3 regions of the Eubacterium ramulus genome follow, and region 2 is predicted to be linked to each of the others. Evidence: riboswitches for the same ligand, from Rfam matches in the RefSeq annotation. Region 2 holds a riboswitch; each other region holds the start of a gene.
What was found. Region 2 has a riboswitch for cobalamin ahead of ACIRUQ_RS09855 (bacterial Ig-like domain-containing protein). Riboswitches for the same ligand answer to the same signal wherever they lie in the genome.
Positions count from the first base shown of each region.

Region 1 (7,384 bases), 280 kb from region 2:
TCAGCAGTACAAAACCCATGGCAATCAGGGAGCCTGCAAATGCCGCAATTACCATTCCGGCTGAATTCAATGCAACTCCTCTCTGCAGGCAGATGATCATAGTCATTGCAACTACCAGTTTTGCACCGGAAGAAATACCCAGCACATACGGACCTGCGATTGGATTCTGAAAAAAACTCTGAAGCAGAAAACCGGATACAGACAATGCGCCTCCTAACAGGATTGCTGCTGTAATACGCGGCAGACGGATTTTCCAGATAATCTGATACAACGTGGAATCACTGCCGCCTTTTCCAAACATCGCAAAAAAATCTCCCAAAGACATATTGACACTGCCTACCCCTACATTCCACAGAAAGAGGGCACACAATGCACAGACAAATATTATAAATGCTATCGTATACCGTTTTTTCACTTTTTCAACTTCCTTTACCTTCTCTTTTCAGCGTATTTCCGGCAATATTTCTGCTTGCAATTTACAAAATCTGCCGTTTCCGGTTGAAAAATCGCTGTTTGTCATTATTTTAATTTCTGGATAAACCGGTAATCTGTATCACCACTATCCGTCAGAATCTTGTTCAGATCTTCGATAAAATCACAGGTCGCACTTGTTTCCTGGTAAAAATTGCCGCCCGTGGTATAGACATCACCGGACTGAACTGCTTTAAAATCAGCAAACAGACTGTTTTTTGCGATCAGCTCATCCACGGAATTCAGTTCGCCCTCAATGGTTCCATTATAAATCAAAATATCTGCATCTTTCTCTGCCACATAAAAATCCTCCATCTGCATTTTCAATGTGGAAAGTGCATTATCCTCTTCTTCCAGATATCCGTTCAGGGAATATACACCTCCTGCCAGATCGATCATGGAAGATACATAATCATTCGGTTTGCGGACGGTGATCGTTCCATCTGATGATACCGCAAAAAATGCCACGGTCTTTCCTGTATTTTCTTTTTCCAGAATCGGCTGTACGCGTTCTACCTGTTCCCGGAAAAATGCCGTTCCACTCTGCTCCTGATTAAACAGCACACCAAAGAGCCGGATCCACTCCAGTCGTCCCAGCGGATGCTTCTCATAACTGGAACGCTCGATCAGAACCGGAATTCCAAGTTCTTCCAATTTTTCCTTAACTTCCGGATTATGCAGGATCATACTGTTTTCAATGGCAAATTTGCACCCCTGCCCAAGCAGAAGTTCATAGTCCGGTGCATTGTACTTTCCAGCATATACCAGTTCCCCTGCTTTCATGGCATCTGCTGCTTCCTGCACATACCAGTCCTTTTCTTTTAACCCGGTAAACTTAATACAGGAAAGTGCTCCTGTCTTACATACGAGATCCATGACTGCGCTGGAAACGAGATATCCATCTGTCAGCGGCTGCTGTAGCACCACGATGTCTGATGGCACATCCGCCGGCACGGACACGCCTTTCGGGACAAGCAAATAACGACCGCTATCAACGATCGTTATCAGTTTATATGCTCCATATTGTTCTATGCTGAACTGATCGGCATATGCCAGGTTCATATGTCCCTCACAGTTCAGCTCATTGAAGCTTGTGGTTTCCGGAAAAGAAAATACAAGCGTATATTCAATTTCATGCGGTGTGCTCATTGCAGTGGTATCCCCGATTACCTCCATCTCACATGGAACTCCTGTGATCGGGAAGGTGAACGTTGAATTTCCGCCCTCATTTTCATTGAGATATTTTTCATCATCTACAATCATATAATCATAATATGTACTGCTCCATACAATCGTGGCCATCGCCTGACCATCCGTCACCGTCACAGTTGCCACGGAATCTACCGTAGCACGGCCGCTGCCGCCCTGCAGTTCCACATTGACAGAATACATTCCATCTTCCAGCATCGTTGTATCGGCACCCGCCTCCTTGCCGGTATCCTCCTGCGCTTCCACACTGGATCCTGTACCGGAAGTATCTGCCGGTGATTTATTTTCCTTCGTCCCGCATCCGGAAAATGCGGTAATACCTATCATGACAGCTAAAATAACTGCCGCTATTTTTTTCTTTTTCATTTGTTGAGAAATCCCTCTACTCTACTTTCTGCGGATCTGATACGCTGACCTTATGATCATACCAGGTTCCCTTTGTTCCAAGAAGTGCCAGATCAAACTCCTGATTCAGTGCTTCTACTGGGACATCAAATCCATACACTTCCTCTGTAGATCCGTCACTGTAAGTAACAGTATCTGTAGTAGGCTGTAAAATCTCGGCTCCATCCTTCTGAGCACCCTCTGCTGTTCCCACAAACAGATTCACAATGTGCTTGGATGTCAGACTGACATGAATCGTCATCTTTCCATTTTCTACCGTTAAGGTGCCACGTCCGTCATTTGCCTCGTTAACATGAAACATGCTGCTGTCTGTATTAAATTCAGCATCGTATATACCATCTTCCAATGCCGGTATCTGTACGTCATCCGAAGGCTGTTGTGCTTCATCAGCAGTATCCTTCACAATTTCATCCTGCGCGCTCGTATCCATGCTGTTTTCTTCCGCTTTTGTACTGTCTGCTGCCGGCTGTGCATTATTTCCACAACCACCAAGCATGCCAACTGCCAGTGCAAATACTGCTGCTAATACTGCAATTCTTCTTTTCATATTTCCTTTCTCCTGTGAACAACTTTTCTATATCCACATATCAAAAACTTAACTGTATTTTTTCCATACGCAACTCACAGCAGGAACGAAAAAATCATTCCTGCTGTGAGATTGGATATCATTTTTTACTTTTTACTACGCTATGTATCTCTTATTTACCTAAAGAATCAATAGCTGCTTTTGTATGATCCACATAAATCTGCTGAACAGCCTCAATCTCACCTAAACCGGCAATCTGTGTATCAACTTTATCGAAGTTTCCGCTTGCTGTAAACATACTCTTCCAAGAATCATCATCATCGCCTGCCATATCATTGTTTGCATGATCGCCAGCAACAACCATTAATGGTCTTAAAATAACATTTTTATATCCAGCTGCTTTTACTGCTTCAATAACTGCTTCACAAGCTGTCTCTTCCGGCTCACCCTCTACAGTTCCGACAAATACGTTATCGTATCCAAGTGCTGCCATCTGGGAAGCCATCTGGCTGTAGCTTACTTTTGCTGTATGAGATGTTCCATGTCCCATAAATACGAATGCTGTACTGTCAGCTTTTACTGCTTCCAGAGAATCATATCCGGCATCTTTTACTGCTTCTGCTGTAATATCCTCAGCTACTTTTGCTTTGTCTTCATTTACAACTGTTGCATCTGCTCCTACCTCACCAAGTAACGGTTCAGCAACTGTTACAGATTCAAATTTATCTTTATAATTATCAAGTGCCTCTACCAGTTCATCATACTCAGCACCATGCATTAAGTGAGTTGGCTGAACAACCAGGTTCTTTACACCATTATCAATAGCTCTCTGAAGTGCCTGATCTACATTATCGATTTTTTCACCATCTCTTGCCTGTACATGGTTAATGATGATCTGTGCCGTGAATGCTCTTCTTACAGACCAATCAGGATTTGCTGCCTGAATTGCTTTCTCGACACCACCGATGTCTGCTACACGGCTGTCATTGAAAGATGTACCAAAACTTACAACAAGAATCTCATTTTCTCCAATCTCATCCTGATTCAGCGGATCATCTTTGGACGCATCACCTGTATCTCTTCCGAAATAATCCGGATCAGCATTTTCACCTTCTACTAATTCTTTCTGAGCATCTGTCAGTTTATCCCATGCAGCTTTTGCAGCCTCACACTGCTCATCTGTCTTGTCTGTTCTTTCCTGTACATAGATCGCATCGATCAATGCAGCTACTTCATCCGCTTTCGCCTGATCGGAATCTTCCTCTGCTGCACTTGTCTCACCTGCTGCACTGACTGCATTGTCTTTTCCTGCATCTGCACTGTTGTTGTTTCCACATCCGCCAAGCATTCCAACTGCCATAGCGAATACTGCCACTAAGGCAATCATTCTCTTTTTCATCTCTTCTTCTCCTTTGAGTATCTATTATTCTTCACAGGGTACGGTTCTCCCGATACCAGACAACCGGCAGGTTTCCTGACTGAAAGATCATTGCACCGCTTCCGCCTTCCCAACACAGATCTGTTAATCCGCATCAGTGACCAGTATTCGAATCGGTACTCCTTTATCACAGTGATGGATTCGTACAGGATTTACACCTGTTTCCCTTTTAACCATCCGTCGTTTTTCCTGTAACCAAAAATAACCCTCTGCTGCTCCAATCGTAGTTAACAGCGTTGGATTATTTTTCTTACAAAACTGCCGACTTCCGGCACCTTTTATCTCTTTCTATGAACTTAAAAATATCTTAACATATCCGATAAAAGATTTCAATATCTGAACGCACACTTTCTCCATCAAACTACATACTTGTACACTTCGGACTTACACCTCTGCTGTCGATCCTGACCACAAGAATTTTTCTTAATGACAGCTGTGGCTTCCACATCCATGCTCGCCACATGTATGTCCTTCCCCGTGGCTGTGCTCGTGGTGAGAACACTTAACATTTGGATTATAATCCAGTGTTTCATTAATAAAAGCTTCCACTGCCTTATCCGCATCTCCGGAAACTCCTCCGAAAAGCTTAATTCCTGCTGCCGCTAACGCAATCTGTGCACCGCCTCCGATTCCGCCACAAATCAGAACATCTGCATTCAATGCATTAAGAACTCCCGCCAATGCACCATGTCCGCTTCCATTCGTATCTACTACTTCTGAATATACTACTTTTCCTTCCTCTACATCGTAAATCTTAAACGCCTCTGTGTGTCCAAAGTGCTGAAAAATCTGTCCGTTTTCATATGTTACTGCTATTCTCATTATACTCTCTCCTTTTTCCACTGCATATTTTTGATAAAGTTCCTGCTTGTAACATCCTCCAAGATTACAGTTACTTCCCTGACCATCGCAGATTCTGAAATCCCCGCCTTCAATTCTGAGTGGATGTCCGTCAATAAGTGCATCTGCTATTTTCTTTCTGGCAATCTCGTAAATTCGCTGAACCGTTGTTCTTGCAATCTGCATAGATTCAGCACACTGCTCCTGACTATAACCTTTCTTGTCCAAAAGACGGATTGTCTCATACTCATCGACTGTCAGAACAATGGGAGTTTTTTTCTCATAATCACCTGTCGGAAAAAATTCCAGAACATTCGGGAAATGGCAGACTTTTCTGCATTTTACTGGTCTTGGCATAAACTGCTCCTTTTTGCTTTTCTTATATAATAGTGCAATTACGGGCATATGTCAATAACATATCTGACATATACCCATTTCAATTATAGTTTTTTAGCTTATTATAGTTTGTACTGACAAGTACATTTCTGAAATACCACGCATTTTCCAAAATCAGTGTCCTTCTTTCTTCCTTTACATATATTTCATAATAGTCGGCAATAATACATTCATATCTATTGGTTTTGCAACATGATCATTCATGCCACTTGCCAAAGCCATCTTCTTATCTTCTTCAAACGCATTTGCTGTCATTGCAACAATTGGAATCTGCGATTTGTTACCGTCTTTCAGTTCTCGAATTCTCCTGGATGCTTCATATCCGTTCATAATCGGCATCTGAATATCCATCAGAATCAGACTGTAGTAATTTTGCTTTGCTTTGTTAAACATATCAATACATGCAACGCCGTTCTCCGCTCTTTCTATCATGATTCCCTCTTCCGTCAAAAGTTCCGTTGCAATTTCTGCGTTCAAGTCATTATCTTCTACCAGAAGAACCCTTTTTCCTTCCAGTTTTTTGATATTCAACTGACCGTCTGCATGTTTCGGATTCCTTTCTTCCGCATTTGCTATTTTTAATGGAAGCGTGATTGTAAAAGTAGAACCTGCTCCCGGTTTGCTCTGAACTGTGATCTTGCCATTCATTAAATCCACCAGTTTCTTCACGATTCCCATGCCAAGTCCGCTACCTTCTATTCCGCTGTCTGACGAAGATCGTTCCTGTGAAAATGATTCAAAAATATGTTTTTGGAATTCTTCTGACATTCCGATTCCGTTGTCTGCTATGATAAACTCTAATACACTCCAACCTTCTTTTTCGCCGGGATATTGGTTCAATGTACAGCTTATGTTACCGCCTTCACCCGTGTATTTCACAGCATTACTCAAAATGTTAATCGTAATTTCAGATAATCTTGCATCATCCATATACAGGTATGGATATCGAATGTTCTTATTGACTTTCAGTGTTTGATGTTTTTCTTCTATCGGTTTCCTAAACATATCAATACATAAATCAAAGTTTTTAGAAACATCTGTTATTGTTTCATCCAGCGTTGCTTGGTTGTTTTCGATTCGTGCTAATTCAAGAATGTTATCAATCAAATGCAGCATTTTCTTTCCGCACAATAATATTTTTTCAAAGTAATCCTCTAATATAGTTGGCTCCTTTAAATGTTTCTCTCCCAATTCTGCATATCCAATGATTGCATTCATAGGGGTACGAATATCATGAGACATATTAAACAGAAATGTTGATTTTGCTTTATTAGCTGAATCGGCCAGTCTTACAGCTTCCTGCAACAGTTTTTGCTGTTTCTGCTCATTTTCTTTTTGCTTCTTATATACAGAATATCCACAGGTACATAATATTAACAAAATACACGCTGTAATGCATCCCAATACAATACTTAACTTATTCGTCTTCTCAACCATTCCATACGCTTTCTGCATATCCATTTCTATGCAGAAAGCACCTATCACTTCATTAGATTCATCTTCCGCTGTCACAGGATAACAGGCTGTAAAAATAGGTCCCCATGTTGTATCAACAATATCCTGAGAATATACTGTTTTTCCAGAAAGTGCTTTTTCTATATAAGGAACCATCTCCTTTTCAATCGGATCTCCTGGATGTCTGACGTCACCAGCCGATGGATCCAGTCCGTCTACAACGTAAATCAATCTACCGTCTTCATTTCTGGTTGCTGTGTAAATATATCTCGTAGAATTCAGTGTTCTGATTTCATTCATATATGTCGACATATTCTTGAATAGTTCTGTATTCTCATCAGCTTTACTTTTTATTTCATTAAAATCTTTTCGTCCCAGTCTGTCATTTACCAGCTTATGAACCGCATCTGCACTGGAAATATCTCGTTCAATTTCTGTTTTCAGAGCAGTTTTGGTATATGCTTGTTGTAAAATAAAAGTATATGCAACAACAAACAAAATCACCATTGCTAGAAGGAATACCAACTGTCCCTCAAAAATTTTCCAATGATTTACCGGATTTTGATCTTTTCTTTTTTGTTTTATATAGTTATTTTTCATCATCGTATTTCACATGCCTTTTGCCTCATAATCATTCATGACAG
Region 1 covers NZ_CP173382.1:2,376,501-2,383,884, forward strand. Annotated here, with positions in the region: gene ACIRUQ_RS11125 (iron ABC transporter permease) at 1-415, opposite strand, end outside; gene ACIRUQ_RS11130 (ABC transporter substrate-binding protein) at 520-2,046, opposite strand; gene ACIRUQ_RS11135 (hypothetical protein) at 2,063-2,632, opposite strand; gene ACIRUQ_RS11140 (sirohydrochlorin cobaltochelatase) at 2,784-4,010, opposite strand; cobalamin riboswitch at 4,058-4,264, opposite strand; gene ACIRUQ_RS11145 (DUF134 domain-containing protein) at 4,473-5,246, opposite strand; gene ACIRUQ_RS11150 (hybrid sensor histidine kinase/response regulator) at 5,421-7,343, opposite strand; gene ACIRUQ_RS11155 (response regulator) at 7,372-7,384, opposite strand, start outside.
Region 1: linked by a shared signal. The riboswitch ahead of ACIRUQ_RS11140 (sirohydrochlorin cobaltochelatase) and the one ahead of ACIRUQ_RS09855 (bacterial Ig-like domain-containing protein) in region 2 are both predicted to bind cobalamin.

Region 2 (7,384 bases):
GGAACGACGGCATACATACATAATTCTGAAAATGTAACAGGTAAAAATGTCATTGCGGGAATTGATGTATCCTATCATCAGGGAAGTATTGACTGGAATAAAGTTAAAGCATCCGGGGTACAATTCGTGATCCTGCGTGCAGGATACCGCGCTTACGGTTCCGGAAGTATGGCACAGGACAGCAGATTTGCAGAATACTACAAAGGTGCAAAAAATGTCGGATTAAAAGTCGGCGCATATTTTTATTCCCAGGCAACGACACCGCAGGAGGCAGTAGAAGAAGCGAATAAGACACTGAGCATTATCAACGGATGCAGTTTTGAAATGCCGGTCGCATTTGATTACGAATATGCCAATGATAAGTATGGCAACTGTGTTGGAAGACTGTACAATGCGAACCTGAGTAAAGCACAGAAGACAGCGTGTGCGAGGGCTTACTGTGATACCATCCGGGCAGCCGGTTATTCGACCATGATCTATGCAAATGCAGGATGGTGTGAGAAGGAGTTGAATACTGCCGCATTGCGGAAGGATTACCAGATCTGGATGGCACGTTATAATACCTATACTTACAAAGAGAGCAAAGACAAGGGACAGCGTTATGGCGGTCAGATTGATTTCTGGCAGTGCAGTGACAATGCAAAAATTAACGGTATCAATACAGCGGTAGATTTTGACTATTGGTATCAGCCTGCATCCGGCAGCATCGTTTACGACCAGAGTCTGCAGAGATGGGTGTATGCTATTGACGGTGTGATCCAGTATCAGGCTTGTGGACTTGCATCCAACGAACATGGCTGGTTCCGTGTGGATAATGGATTTGTAAATTTTGATTTCAACGGTTTATGTTCCAATGAAAACGGCTGGTGGTACCTGACCGGAGGAAAGATCGATTTTGATTACAACGGACTTGCATCCAATGAATATGGATGGTGGCAGATCCACGGAGGAAAGGTTGATTTCGATTATAACGGTCTGACGGCCAATGAAAATGGCTGGTGGCGACTTGCCGGTGGAAAAATTGATTTTGACTACAACGGTTTTGCATCCAATGAAAATGGAAACTGGAGAGTCATCGGTGGAAAGATTGATTTCAACCGTACCGGTGTGGATTTTGACGGTGCATCCTGGTGGCGTGTGGAAGGCGGAAAAGTCAATACAAATTATAACGGAATTGCCCAGAATGAGTATGGTTGGTGGTATATCCGTCATGGAAAAGTAGTGTTTGATTTTACCGGCTGGACAAAAGTCGGCAGTGGCAGATATTATGTACATAACGGCTGCGTAAACCGATAAGGGCAGAACGCAAAGCATGGAACAATCCGTGTAATCGAGATTTGGATGTTTTGACACCCAAATCATAATATAAAAAGTGTCTCTCTGAGAAATTCAGGGAGACATTTTTGGATTCCGATGTTATACTTTTCTGGAGCAGTGAGATGAAAGAATGAATTTGATCAGTAGAGTTATTGACCAAGAAGCCCACTTCAAAATCAGTGATTTAAGTGGTAGGATATGTCACAATCTTGCGGTTCAAAGAATCTAAGTGTACATAAAAGTGAAATGGGGGATAAAAGAAGAATGATACTCAGAAAAAAAACGAGGCAATTACTGCGAGGCATCATAGTGCTTCTTATGGCAACGGGGCTGGCAGGTACCGCTGTGGAAGCTGATGCATCACAGAGCAGCTTTCAGGTAGAAACCACAGCCGGCGATGTGAGTGGCGCTGTGGGAGATGTGGTGGAAATTCCTGTGAAGATCAGCACAAAACAGGCACTGCGTGGATTTTCCGGAAAATTAAGTGGCAATTATGATGAAAATATACTGGAGTTTCAGGGACTGGACACGAAGGAACTTCCGGCGGATGCCATGGTATCTTCTTCAGGAGGTAATTTTTCTTATCTGAGCAGTTCCGGAGAGCATACATTTTCAACTGCATCTTATGGATTGAAATTTAAAATCCTGCAGGCGAGTGAAGAGCCGGTGACCGTCACAATCCAGGATCTGTATTATACAGACGGCAATGCAAGCAGTGAGAAAGTCTCCCTGACAGCAGCTGTCCGTGTGAATGGGACAGGCAATGGAGCAGCAGGAAGTGGCAGTGCTGCAAATGAATTAGTATCCAATGTGGGAGCAGATTCCGGAAATCATGGAGGAGCGACAGGAGATTCTGCACATCCGGGAACAGAGGGCAGCAACGCAGCCGGGACGGATTCCGCAGAAGAGAAGGCACAAAAAGGTGGCGAACGTGCAGAGAGCGGGAATGATGTGGCTGCAATCAGTATGGACCCGGAGGACAGCGTAAGTGGTCCGGCGAATGCCAGTTCCGATACCGGTGCCGATGATACCGGAAAAATGGTCAGAGGAAAAGGAACAACAAAAAATGGTTCCGCGCCAGTGGCGGTATTCGTCATTGTTGTGGTGGCAGCGGCAGTGGTTGGTATTACGGCCGGTGTGAAAATCTCCAAAAAACGGAAATAAAAACAGCATATCTTTGGACAGAAAAATGGATGTCTCCCGGGATTGGATGCCAGGGAGACATATTTTTGTGAAAAAACACGATTTTTAGCAGAATATGCATGAATATGCATGAAAAATGTTCAAATTATGATTGGAAACTAAGGTTATGCTTTACGAACCAGAGAAAAAATGTTACAATTCTGTTAAATACAGGAAAAAACAATTAGAAGATTTCAGGAAGGAAATAGCAGTATGAATACAACATTGGTTATTATGGCGGCAGGCATTGGCTCCAGATTCGGCGGTGGTGTGAAACAGCTGACTCCGGTTGGGCCGAATGGCGAGATTATTATTGATTATTCCATTCATGATGCACTGGAAGCAGGATTTAATAAAATCGTGTTTATCATCCGTAAAGATATCGAGAAAGATTTCAGAGAAGTGATCGGAGACCGTATCGAGAAAATTTGTGATGTGGAATATGTATTCCAGTCTCTGGATGATCTCCCGGAAGGATTTGAGAAACCGGCAGACCGCACAAAACCGTGGGGAACCGGTCAGGCAGTAAGATGCTGCAAAGGTGTGGTAAATGAGCCGTTTGCAGTGATCAATGCAGATGACTATTATGGAAAAGAAGCATTTGTAAAAGTGCATGATTATCTGGTAAACTGCGGCAATACCAAATATCAGTATTGCATGGCAGGATTTATTCTGGACAACACGCTCAGCGATAACGGAACCGTTACCCGTGGTGTATGTCAGGTCGATGATGAGGAGATGCTTCAGAAGATCGTTGAGACCAGCGGCATTGCCCGTGATACAGACGGTATTGTAAAAGATGAAAATGGCAGCGAGATTCCGGAAGGAACGCATGTATCTATGAATATGTGGGGCGTGACACCGGAGTTTCTTGATGTACTTGACAAAGGATTCGCAGAGTTTCTGGCAAATGTGGAGCCGGGCAACATCAAAGCAGAGTATCTGCTTCCGACCATCATCGGCGATATGCTTGCAAATGGTGAAGTAACGGTCAAAGTTCTGGAGACACAGGACAAGTGGTTTGGTGTAACCTATCAGGAAGACCGACAGACGGTAGTAGATGCATTTGCACAGCTGATCGCAGACGGCGTATATAAGACACCGCTGTTTTAAGCAATATAAAATGAAAAAAGAGAACTTCTGATCTTGGAAAACTGAGATTGGAGGTTCTTTTTCTTTTTGACAGGAAATTACATCGAATTTCTTGTCAAATAGAAAAAAATATTAAGAATTTTGTGTCAGAATGATTGATGTTGAAGCAATGGGTGTGCTATGATAAGAATAAATTCAAGTCGAACGCACGTGAGACTTGGTGCGTGATTCCGGTCAGCGAAAGCTGACATATTCTTCTCAGAATCACTGCACATCTAAAATTGCATAGGGAGCATATTACAACTGCGGAATGATAGAAATACAATCTAGGAAGTCCGGTCAGAATCCGGCACGGTTTATCTCCGCTGTAATAAGGACGAAAGTTGTCGATACCACTGGGAAACCGGGAAGGGACAATGAGTAGGTTGGAACTTTAAGTCAGAATACAGGCAGTTGCAGCTCAGTAGATAAATGTCCGAAAGCATATCGGGGGTTTATTTTTGTTCCTCAAAAAACGGATACAATCCGCAGGAAAGCGGTTTATATAGATAGTAAACAACAAATACTCGGAATCTTTAGAACTACAATGGGGGAGAAGGTTTTGGGGAGCCTACAGGAAAAAGGAGAAGAAAATGAAAAAACACAGCAAAAAAATTGTGTCGCTGATGCTTGCTCTGCTGATGGTGTTCAGTCTGTTACCGATGTCATCCATATCAGCACTGGCAGCAGGCAGCAACAGTCCTGTCGCAGTACAGGCGGATGATACAGTGACAGCAGCACCGGCACCGGTCTTTTATTCAGTCCTGACAGATCTCAGTCGTCAGTCGGCTACTTATTATGCCGATGACTCGGACAAAGTAGGTCAGCTGCGCGTACAGTTGAAGTACAATCCATCTGATTACAACAAGAATACATTGGCGATTTTATGGCAGGTGTCCGATGACGGAAGTACATTTACCGATGCTGAAGGCGCAGGAACTACAATGAGTGCCCCACTGGTCAGCACTTATGTACCGAAGGTCACGGTTGGTCAGACAAAGTATTATCGGGCTATTATAACAAACAAAGGTTTGCAGGAAAATATGACGCCAACAGTAGTTACTACTGCAATTGCCAAAATTTGTTATAAAACAGGAACACGTCCGCGCGTGGAGATTGACAAGGCAATGCTTCGTCAGTCGGATGGTACTTTAGTATCGGATGATTCATTAAGTAAAGTGACATTATGGGGTGTAAATGGTACTCTGCCGAAACGGATTACCAATATCGGATCATTTAGCGGCAACCTTGCGCAGATGCGGGATACGAACTGGGATACGGATACCTACCTGTTTCGTGGCTGGCAGATAGGTGACCGGTTTTTTGATGGAACCTGCCCGGAAACGGCTGCTGTTGCGGCTGGACCGAACGAAGTAAGTGCACTGAAAGGTTTTCTGACCGTGGCAGATTCTGACTGGCATTTTAAAATGTATCAGTCTCCATATCAGAATCGAAATACCTATTATCTGAATTATGAAGGTACGACATCACAGGATGGGGCATTGAAAGTATGCCATATTACACCTGTTTTTGAAAAAATGCCAGCGGTGGTTTACCAACTCAGTCTGGTTCAGACGACTGGTGGAACAGTCAGCCAGGTACGTGACGGAGGAGAGACACATACGCTGATCGCAGAAGCAGCATCCCTGTATAAGTTTGTGCGCTGGGAGCAGTCCGGTGATGGTGGCGAGACATGGATACCGGTCGAAGGTGATTCCAAGCTCCAGGTAACGCTTGATAAGGATATGACATATCGTGCGATTTTTGAAAGTCCTTACAAGATTGAAAACATGCAGGTGGCTGAATATGCATTACCATCTTCCGGGAACAACTGGTATGTGAATATGGCAGTAAATCTGGCAGATTCACTGCCAAGCAATATGAAAGTAACGTTCCATATCTATGATGGCGAATCAATAAGCGAAGAACATTTGCTTGGTGAATATAAAACAAGTTTTGCTCTGGTGAAGAAAGAGCAGACTCTTAAAGCAAAAGCACAGAAACGTCCGTCCGGTGATACGGATAAAATACTGGTGGTAGCAGAGACAGAAACGGGTGATACGGCACAGGCTGAATATCAGTTGAAAGGAACATTGGATGCAACAGCATCGAATGTTTCTGTAGATACCATTGAGAGTGCATTTCTGGAAAAAGAACCTGCAGAGGTTCAGACATCTGTGAGTGGAAATCCGGAAGTGAAGAGTGTATTCTGGTCCAGTGCAAATGTGAGTGTTATTCCGACACTGGGAACGGACATGAATACCTGTGCGATCAATGAAAGTACAGGTTTGATTACTTACAATGTGTTTAGTTCAAACAGACCAATTACTTTTACAGCAAAAGCCGGAGACGGAAGAATTGCGGATGTCGAAATTACTTTTAAAGGCGGAATGGCTTCTAAAATCAGCGAGAAAGTCGTAAAAGTACTGGAAGGCGAAAGCAAAGAATATCAGGCAGTCAATACATCTCCGATTCTGAGTGTCAGCAGCCAGAAAGTAAGCGTAAAATCATCCGATGAGAGTATTTTTACCGCTGAGATCCTTACCCGCGCCGGCAGTCAGTTCCAACCGAAGGATATCGTGGATAAGATCAAGATCAACGGTGTGAGCAAAGGTAAGGCAACTCTGACAATCGATACCAATGGTAAAACAGTAGAGTATCCGGTTGTGATCCAAAATACGACAGACGCAGTAAAAGAAGTAACGTTATCCGATACAGAAACAAATCTGATTCAGGGAGACAGCAAGACGCTGCAGGCAGATGTGACACCGGAAACTGCTGTGACGACATTGAACTGGAGCAGTTCCGCACCGGATATTGTCAGTGTGAAAGATGGCAGGATCACAGGTCTGAAAGCGGGCAATGCAGTGATTACCGTTACTGCAACAGATGCACTGGGTAACCGTGTGGAAGCTTCCTGCGAAGTAACCGTCACAGAGCAGCCATACAATGTGGAAGTCTATGTACCAAAGGGAATCCTGGCAGCAAACGGACTGAAATTTGCTCCATCCGCAGGTCTCGATAAAGCAGGACATGACATCTTTGATACGGAACAGGTGATCGCAGACGTCAGTGCAGATACAGAACTTTACAATGCATACGACGTTTATACCATGACACTGTATCCGGGCACGTATTCCTACCGTGCAGTCAGCGCAGAGGGCAGAAGCCTGGGCGGCGGAGCATTCACCTTTCCGGACAGTCAGACAAGCACTGTGGATGGACGCACCGTTCGTGTATTTCTGCGCCAGACCGAAGTATCCCTGACCAATGAATTTGACGGACAGAAAGCAGAAGCAACAGATTTTTCCGTACAGCTGAAAAATGATGTGAGTACTGCAACCATGGGTGATTCCTATGTGAATGCAGATGGATATACCGTATATCCGACGCTGCTGAGTGCAAATAAGAACCTTTCCTATTATCTGGCTGCAATTCCGTCAGATGCGTATGTAAAAGCGCATAACGTGATGGCATCCAGAACACAGGGGGTAGCAGTCACAAAAGATACTTCCATACTGTCTCTGACAGAAGAACTGAAGACAGGCGCACTGACGATCAATGCCCCGGCAGACGCAGAGGTAGCAATCTGTGAGCAGATGACGGATGGACAGATCGCAGTGTACAAAGCAGACAGCACTGCTGCACAGGAGGACGGAACCGTCGATTCTGTTTTCCATGTGGCAATGACCAGCAAAATGTACTACCATGTCAGCGGAGCTTCTTATGTCACATATAACGGAACGACGGTAGA
Region 2 covers NZ_CP173382.1:2,101,225-2,108,608, reverse strand. Annotated here, with positions in the region: gene ACIRUQ_RS09870 (glycoside hydrolase family 25 protein) at 1-1,296, shown strand, start outside; gene ACIRUQ_RS09865 (cohesin domain-containing protein) at 1,582-2,481, shown strand; gene ACIRUQ_RS09860 (sugar phosphate nucleotidyltransferase) at 2,713-3,612, shown strand; cobalamin riboswitch at 3,878-4,061, shown strand; gene ACIRUQ_RS09855 (bacterial Ig-like domain-containing protein) at 4,224-7,384, shown strand, end outside.

Region 3 (7,384 bases), 480 kb from region 2:
TGCTTCCTTACATGCTGGAAGCCGGTTACAGCAGAGAGTTTTCTACTGCTGTATTTTCCGCAGGCGCGGTTTTAGGACCGATCATTCCGCCATCGACGGCAATGATTATTTACGCAGTAAATACAAATGTATCTCTGACAGATCTGTATCTGATGGGAGTTCCGGCAGGAATCTATATGGCAATCGGACTTGGTATCGTGGCATGGTTTGTCTGCAGGAAAAACGGCTGGAAAGGTGTGGGGCGTGGAGAAAACGGTTCCCAGGAAAAATTTCATCTCGGTGCGTTTTTGAAAGCATTGTTAAAAGCAATTCCGGCTATCGGTTCCCCGGTTATCATTCTGGGCTCCATTTATTCCGGAATCTGTACACCGACAGAATCAGCTGTACTGGCTGTGTTATACTCATTGATCATCGGAATCTTTGTATATAAAGAAATCAGTATTAAAGATATCCCACAGATTTTATTTAACTCCGCAAAAGGAACCGCAAATATCATGTTTATTGTAGCCGGTGCAGCTTTATTTGCTTTCGTCGTATCTTATGCACAGCTGCCACAGATGCTGGTACATGGTCTGCTTGGTATTTCCGATAATAAATATGTCATTTTGTTTATTATTCTGGTAATCTTACTGATCATGGGATGCATTATGGATGCAACACCGATTCTTCTGATTACGATTCCGATGTTTCTTCCGGTGATCCAGCAGCTTGGAATCAGTACACTGCAGTTTGGTATTGTGATGTGTACCGCAGTTTGTATTGGATTTGTAACGCCGCCATTTGGTACCTGCCTGTTTACCGGAATGTCCGTATCCGGAGTATCCATGCAGAAGCTGGTAAAAGCAATTTTACCATTTATTATATCCATGCTGGTGGTATTGTTGTTAATTACATTTATACCACAACTTACACTATGGATTGCAAAATAAGGGGAGAAAGTCATGGCAGATGTATTGGTAATGTATAAAAAAAGTGATATGATCCCGATGGTGGTAACAGAAAAACATATAGAGGAGATTGAAAAATGTATTTCTGGTAAGGTATACTGGTGTGGAAGTGAGGAGGAAGCACTGGAGAAAGGATACGATGCAGAGATACTGTTTATATGGGGTGGCAGCGGGAAAATGCCGGAGACATACTGTAAACAGTCCAAAAGGCTGAAATGGATCAATTCTTTTTCAGCTGGTGTGAATCCGATCATGGATGGTTCTATCAGTGAACTTCCGGTGAGACTGACAAATGCAAAAGGTATTCATGGAAAAACGATGGCTCTGACAACTGCAGGCTATATGATCAGCTTTATGAGAAACTCATCCGAGCTGTATCGCAGACAGTTAAAACATGTATGGGATAAGAAATTTGAATGCCAGCCGTTAGAAGCAGAGGGAATGACTGTGGGAATCATCGGAGCCGGTGCAATCGGATGTGAAGTGGCACGGTTATCTAAGGCTCTGGGAATGACGGTGCTTGGGGTAAAGCGCCGCGTGACACCGCTGGAATATTTTGATGAGGTATATTCTGATGATGATTTGGACAAGGTATTGCCGTTATGCGATTTTGTGGTGATTGTAACACCGTTGACCGATGCGACGAGACACATGTTCAACATGGATAAGTTCCGTATAATGAAAAAGACAGCAGTGGTGATCAATATCGCCAGGGGACCGGTTGTAAAGGAAGATGATCTGATTCGGGCTCTTCAGACTGGTGAAATCGGCGGCGCAGCACTGGATGCAGTAGAGGAAGAACCATTGAGCAGCGACAGTCCGTTGTGGGATATGGATAATGTGATTATCACACCGCATTGTGCAGCAGACAGCAAGTTATATATTGACAGAGCCATTGCCCAGTTCTGTGAAAACCTGAAATTGTATGAGGCAGGAAAACCGCTGTTGAACGAAATTGATATGAAGCAGAGATATTAGGCAGAAGAAAAGCCGGAAAGCGAGAAAAGTGATATGAAATTAGTAATTATTGAGCCTCTTGGAGTGGAGAAAGACAAACTTTTGTCTATAGCCCGGAATGCATTAAAGGATTCTGTGGAGATTATTTATTACGATACAAAAACAACAGATACACAGGAACTGATAGAACGCGGAAAAGATGCGGAGATTATCGTGGTAGCAAATAATCCCCTGAATGCGGAAGTTATCAATGGATGTAAAAAATTAAAATTATTATCGGTTGCATTTACCGGTATCGATCATATTGCCATGGATGCATGCAAGGCAAATGGTGTCATTGTATGCAACTGTGCAGGATATTCCACTGCAGCAGTTTCGGATCTTGTATTTGGCATGTTGATTATGTTTTACCGTAATTTGGCGGCCTGTGATGCTGCAACCAGACGGGAAGGTACGAAAGACGGTCTGATCGGCTGTGAACTGGAGGGCAAGAAGTTCGGTGTTGTAGGAACCGGCGCTATTGGAATGAACGTAGCAAGAATTGCGGCAGCTTTTGGCTGTGAGGTGCTTGCGTACAGCCGGACAAAGAAGGAGATGGACAATGTCCGCTATGTGTCACTGGATGAGCTGATGGCAGAGAGTGATATCATCTCCTTACATGTGCCGTCAAATGCAGAGACAAAAGGTCTGATCAGTGCAGAGAAGATTGCCCTGATGAAACCCAATGCTGTACTGATCAATACAGCGAGAGGACCGGTTCTCGACAGTCAGGCACTGGCAGATGCATTAAATAATGACAAGATTGCAGGCGCTTGCATTGATGTGTTTGAGACAGAACCGCCAATTGCAAAGACACATCCGCTTGTGAATGCAAAACATACCATTTTGACACCACATGTGGCTTTTGCAAGTAAGGAAGCTATGGTGAAACGGGCAATAATTGTATTTGACAATGTAGTGAAATATTTGAATGGAACACCGCAGAATATAATGTAGGATTGCTGGTGGTAAAAAAAGGAACACAGATATGACGATCAATGAAAAAGCACTCAAATTACATGAAGAGTGGAAAGGAAAACTAGAAATCAGTTCAAAAACCCCGGTAAAGACACGGGAAGATTTAGCAATTGCATATACACCGGGTGTAGCAGAACCTTGTAAAAAAATAGCAGAAAATGAAGAGGAAGTATACCGCTATACGATGAAAGGCAATACGATCGCAGTTGTATCAGATGGAAGTGCGGTGCTCGGTCTTGGAAATATCGGTGCAAAAGCAGCTATGCCGGTAATGGAAGGAAAAGCAGTATTGTTTAAAGAATTTGGTGGTGTAAATGCGATTCCAATCTGTCTGGATACACAGGATACAGAGGAAATCATCCGTATTGTAAAAGCACTTTCACCGGGATTTGGCGGTATCAATCTGGAAGATATTTCCGCACCGCGTTGTTTTGAAATTGAGGAACGACTGAAACAGGAACTGGACATTCCGGTATTTCATGACGATCAGCACGGAACAGCGATTGTGGTGCTGGCAGGTATCATTAATGCGCTAAAGGTGGTCGGAAAACAGAAAGAGAAGTGTAAAATTGTTGTAAACGGAGCAGGTTCAGCAGGTATTGCCATTACAAAATTGCTGTTGCTCTATGGTTTTCCAGAGATCACCATGTGTGATATTAACGGTATAATCAACAGCCATTCTGCGAATCTGAACTGGATGCAGAAAGAAATGCAGAAGGTGACGAATCTGGAAGATAGGACGGGTACACTGGCAGATGCACTGAAAGGCGCGGATATCTTTGTCGGTGTATCAGCACCAAACATTGTGACCGCAGAAATGGTTGCAGGTATGAACAAAGATGCCATTCTTTTTGCCATGGCAAATCCGGTACCGGAAATTATGCCGGATGTGGCAAAAGCGGCAGGTGCAAGAGTTGTTGGAACGGGACGAAGTGATTTCCCGAATCAGGTAAACAATGTGGTGGTTTTTCCAGGGATCTTTAAAGGTGCATTGGAAAGCCGGGCCACAAAGATCACAGATGAGATGAAGCTGATTGCAGCGAATGCGGTGGCAGGACTTGTGGCAGAGGAAGATCTTTCCGAGGATAATATTTTGCCGGAAGCTTTCGATGAGCGTGTGGCAGAAGCTGTCAGTGCTGCTGTAAAAGCTTGTGTAAAACATTGATTACAGTAAAATAAGTGAAAACTTTCAAACCCTCTCCAAAATAAAATTAAAAAGAAGCTACTCTGAATATATCATCAACTATCATGTCAGGGTGGCTTCTTTGTGTATTTTGGAAAAACATCAGATGTAACAGTAACCAATCGGAAACTTTTTTTCAACCATGGATTGACTTTTTATGAGCTATTCTGTATACTATAAGCATCTGAATAGAACATTTAAGTGTCATGTATTTTGTATTGATACAGAACTGTGGGTATGAGTCAGTTCAAAGCAATGAAGCGGAAATACGTGAAGAATAGTGAATCCGGTCAGAATCCGGAACGGTACCGCCACTGTATGCATGGAGGCGCTGCATGAGACGAAAGTCAGTCATTGGGAACAATCCTGAGAAGGCAATGCAGAGACGCTGTTGATATGTAAGTCAGGAGACCTGCTTAAATGGAAATGCTTATTCATTTTCGGAATTGGAATGAATGGGTTTAGTATGTATGTTTTGCAGAAAATCGGCTGCGGCAGTCTGAAATGGCTTGCCGCAGTTTTTATTTGCAAAATTCAATTCCTGGAGAAGAATTTTTAGTCAGGAGGGCAAGTATGAAACGAAACGAAAAACCAATGAAAGAACGAATACTGGAAGAAGCGTTACAGCTTTTTTCACAGAATGGGTACACCGGAACCTCAATGAATGACATTGCAGCAAAATTAGGAGTGACAAAAGCTGCATTGTACAAACATTATAAGAGTAAACAGGAAATTCTGGACAGCATTGTCGAGAAAGCATCCGAGTATGGTCTGCCGGAGGAACAACAGGGTGAGGATTTTCTAAGTGAAAGACAGGTATCTTATGATGATATCAAGACATATACGAAGGAACAATTTTCTTATTGGACCAGCGAAGAATTCCCAAGTTGTTTCCGGAGAGTGCTGACGCTGGAGCAGTACCGCGATCCGCGGATGGCAAATCTCTATCAGAGATATCTGGCAAAAGGGCCGGTGTCTTATATGGAGCCGATTTTTGAGCAGCTGACCAAAGACAGCCAGAAGGCACGACAACTTGTACTGGACTTTTACGGGCCGATTTTTCTGCTTTACAGTATTTATGACGGAGCAGAGGAGAAGGAGAGTGTGGTGGATATTCTGGATCGTCATGTGGACAGTTTTTCCCAGATATTTCAGCAGAAAGCAACCGCAGTAAAATAACGTGCGACGGATCTGGTTTGTATAAGCAGCAGATTCGTTTGACTTGAATTTAAATTGATAGAAAAAGAGTGGGAAAATAGATAAGTTTCATTATTAAGTATCATGTAGGAGGTTATTATGAAGAAAGAAGGATTTGATTTTTTTCAGAATCGTGCATGTGAGTATTTCCCATGTCACAAAGGGGTTGCAGATGAGGATTTTAACTGTCTGTTCTGTTATTGTCCGCTGTATCTGCTGGGCGATGAGTGCGGAGGCAATTTTGAGTATCTGCCAAATGGTATTAAAAATTGTTCCAACTGCACGCTTCCTCATTGCAGAGAAGGATATGCACATGTGATGAACAAATATCTGTTGATCGCAGAACGGATCCGCAAAAAGCCAAGATGTATGGAGGCCTGATTATTTTCAATTCTTTTGTGAAACAAACATGAAGAGTCTGTGTTTTTCGATGGAAGAACACAGATTTTTCTTTTTGTGCATATGTTGTGATAAGAAATAGATTTCTTTTGGAGTGTAATATGAATTTCGGACAGGAAAGATATTCATGGATGGAACAGGATCCGTACACTGGGGATAAAATGCCCTTTTATATGACATATCCCATGCAGAATACGCTATTTGAGGAGACGGAATATGAGAAGGATTGCAGGCGGATGCAGGAACTGTATCCGAGGGACGCGCGGCAGATTCAGAGTCTGGTAGACCGGGAGTGTGACCGGATGGAATATGAAGGCAGCATGATGTATGATCGTTATCCGGACCGGCTGATGCTGGAAATGCTCTGCAGGAAAATATACCGGGAGCTGAATCCGGATCATATAGACGAGGAGGGACGGCTTCAGGTAGAGGAACGTTATTTTCATCTGATCCAGGTGATGCTGATGCAGGAAATGTATCGAAGAAGATGCAGGCATTATCGGTGTCGGAGATGGTATTAGGGCTTGTATGACGCAAAAAGATACCCTATAATTAGCACAGTAGAAACTCTTGTAGCGAATACCATGGATAATAACGATAGAAAAGAGATATATTATGATAAATGAATGGAAAGAGATACTGGCGGACTGTATGGATCAACATCTGGCAAAAATCATCATCAGTGGTCCGCGGAAAAAAGATAGTGTAAGAAAGATTGAAATCCGTCCGGTGCTGCTGAAGGAGCAGTTGGTGTTTCAGGCAAGTGCCTATACGGAAAAACAGGTGCAGCACTATAATCTGACAGAGGAAGAAGTGTATGAAAAGGTGGCGGGCTGGATGGAAGGATTTCGGCAATTGGAAGTCCTTCATCCGAAAAAACAGGTGCAGGTTCTGGTCAGTAAAAAAGGTAAACGGACGGTGCGCCAGCTTAAGAGCGGCTGCCCGGTGCCTGCTGCCCCACTGGAGCATAACCGCCGGAAAAAATATATTTTGGATCCGGATATTCCGGTACCGTTTCTGCATGACCTTGGGGTGCAGACAAAAGAAGGGAAAATTGTTCATTCCAGATATGATAAGTTTCGCCAGATGAACCGTTTCTTAGAATTTATTGAAGATATTGTTCCGGAGCTTCCAAAAGACAGGGAATCTGTTATTATAGATTTCGGATGTGGAAAATCCTATCTGACATTTGCCATGTATTATTATCTGCATGAGTTGAAACACTATGATGTAAGGATCATCGGGCTGGATCTCAAGGCAGATGTAATCGTACACTGCCAGCAGCTGGCAGAGGATTACGGCTATGAGAAGCTGACATTTTTGACTGGTGATATCGCGGATTATGACGGCGTGGATCATGTGGACATGGTGGTGACGCTGCATGCCTGTGATACGGCGACCGATTATGCTCTGGATAAAGCAGTGCGCTGGGGAGCAAAGGTCATTTTGTCTGTACCATGTTGTCAGCATGAGGTAAATCGTCAGATTGAAAATGAGTTGCTGCAGCCGGTGTTGAAATACGGGCTGATCAAAGAGCGGATGTCTGCGCTGCTGACAGATGCCATCCGGGCAAATTTGTTGGAGGAGGCTGGATATCAGGTGCAGGTTCTGGAGTTTATTGATATGGAACATACACCGAAAAATATTCTGCTCCGTGCAGTGAAATCCGGCAGACAGAAACGGG
Region 3 covers NZ_CP173382.1:2,580,199-2,587,582, reverse strand. Annotated here, with positions in the region: gene ACIRUQ_RS12155 (TRAP transporter large permease) at 1-929, shown strand, start outside; gene ACIRUQ_RS12150 (D-2-hydroxyacid dehydrogenase) at 942-1,925, shown strand; gene ACIRUQ_RS12145 (2-hydroxyacid dehydrogenase) at 1,959-2,900, shown strand; gene ACIRUQ_RS12140 (NADP-dependent malic enzyme) at 2,932-4,086, shown strand; cobalamin riboswitch at 4,331-4,539, shown strand; gene ACIRUQ_RS12135 (TetR/AcrR family transcriptional regulator) at 4,678-5,283, shown strand; gene ACIRUQ_RS12130 (cysteine-rich small domain-containing protein) at 5,401-5,682, shown strand; gene ACIRUQ_RS12125 (hypothetical protein) at 5,802-6,221, shown strand; gene ACIRUQ_RS12120 (SAM-dependent methyltransferase) at 6,316-7,384, shown strand, end outside.
Region 3: linked by a shared signal. The riboswitch ahead of ACIRUQ_RS12135 (TetR/AcrR family transcriptional regulator) and the one ahead of ACIRUQ_RS09855 (bacterial Ig-like domain-containing protein) in region 2 are both predicted to bind cobalamin.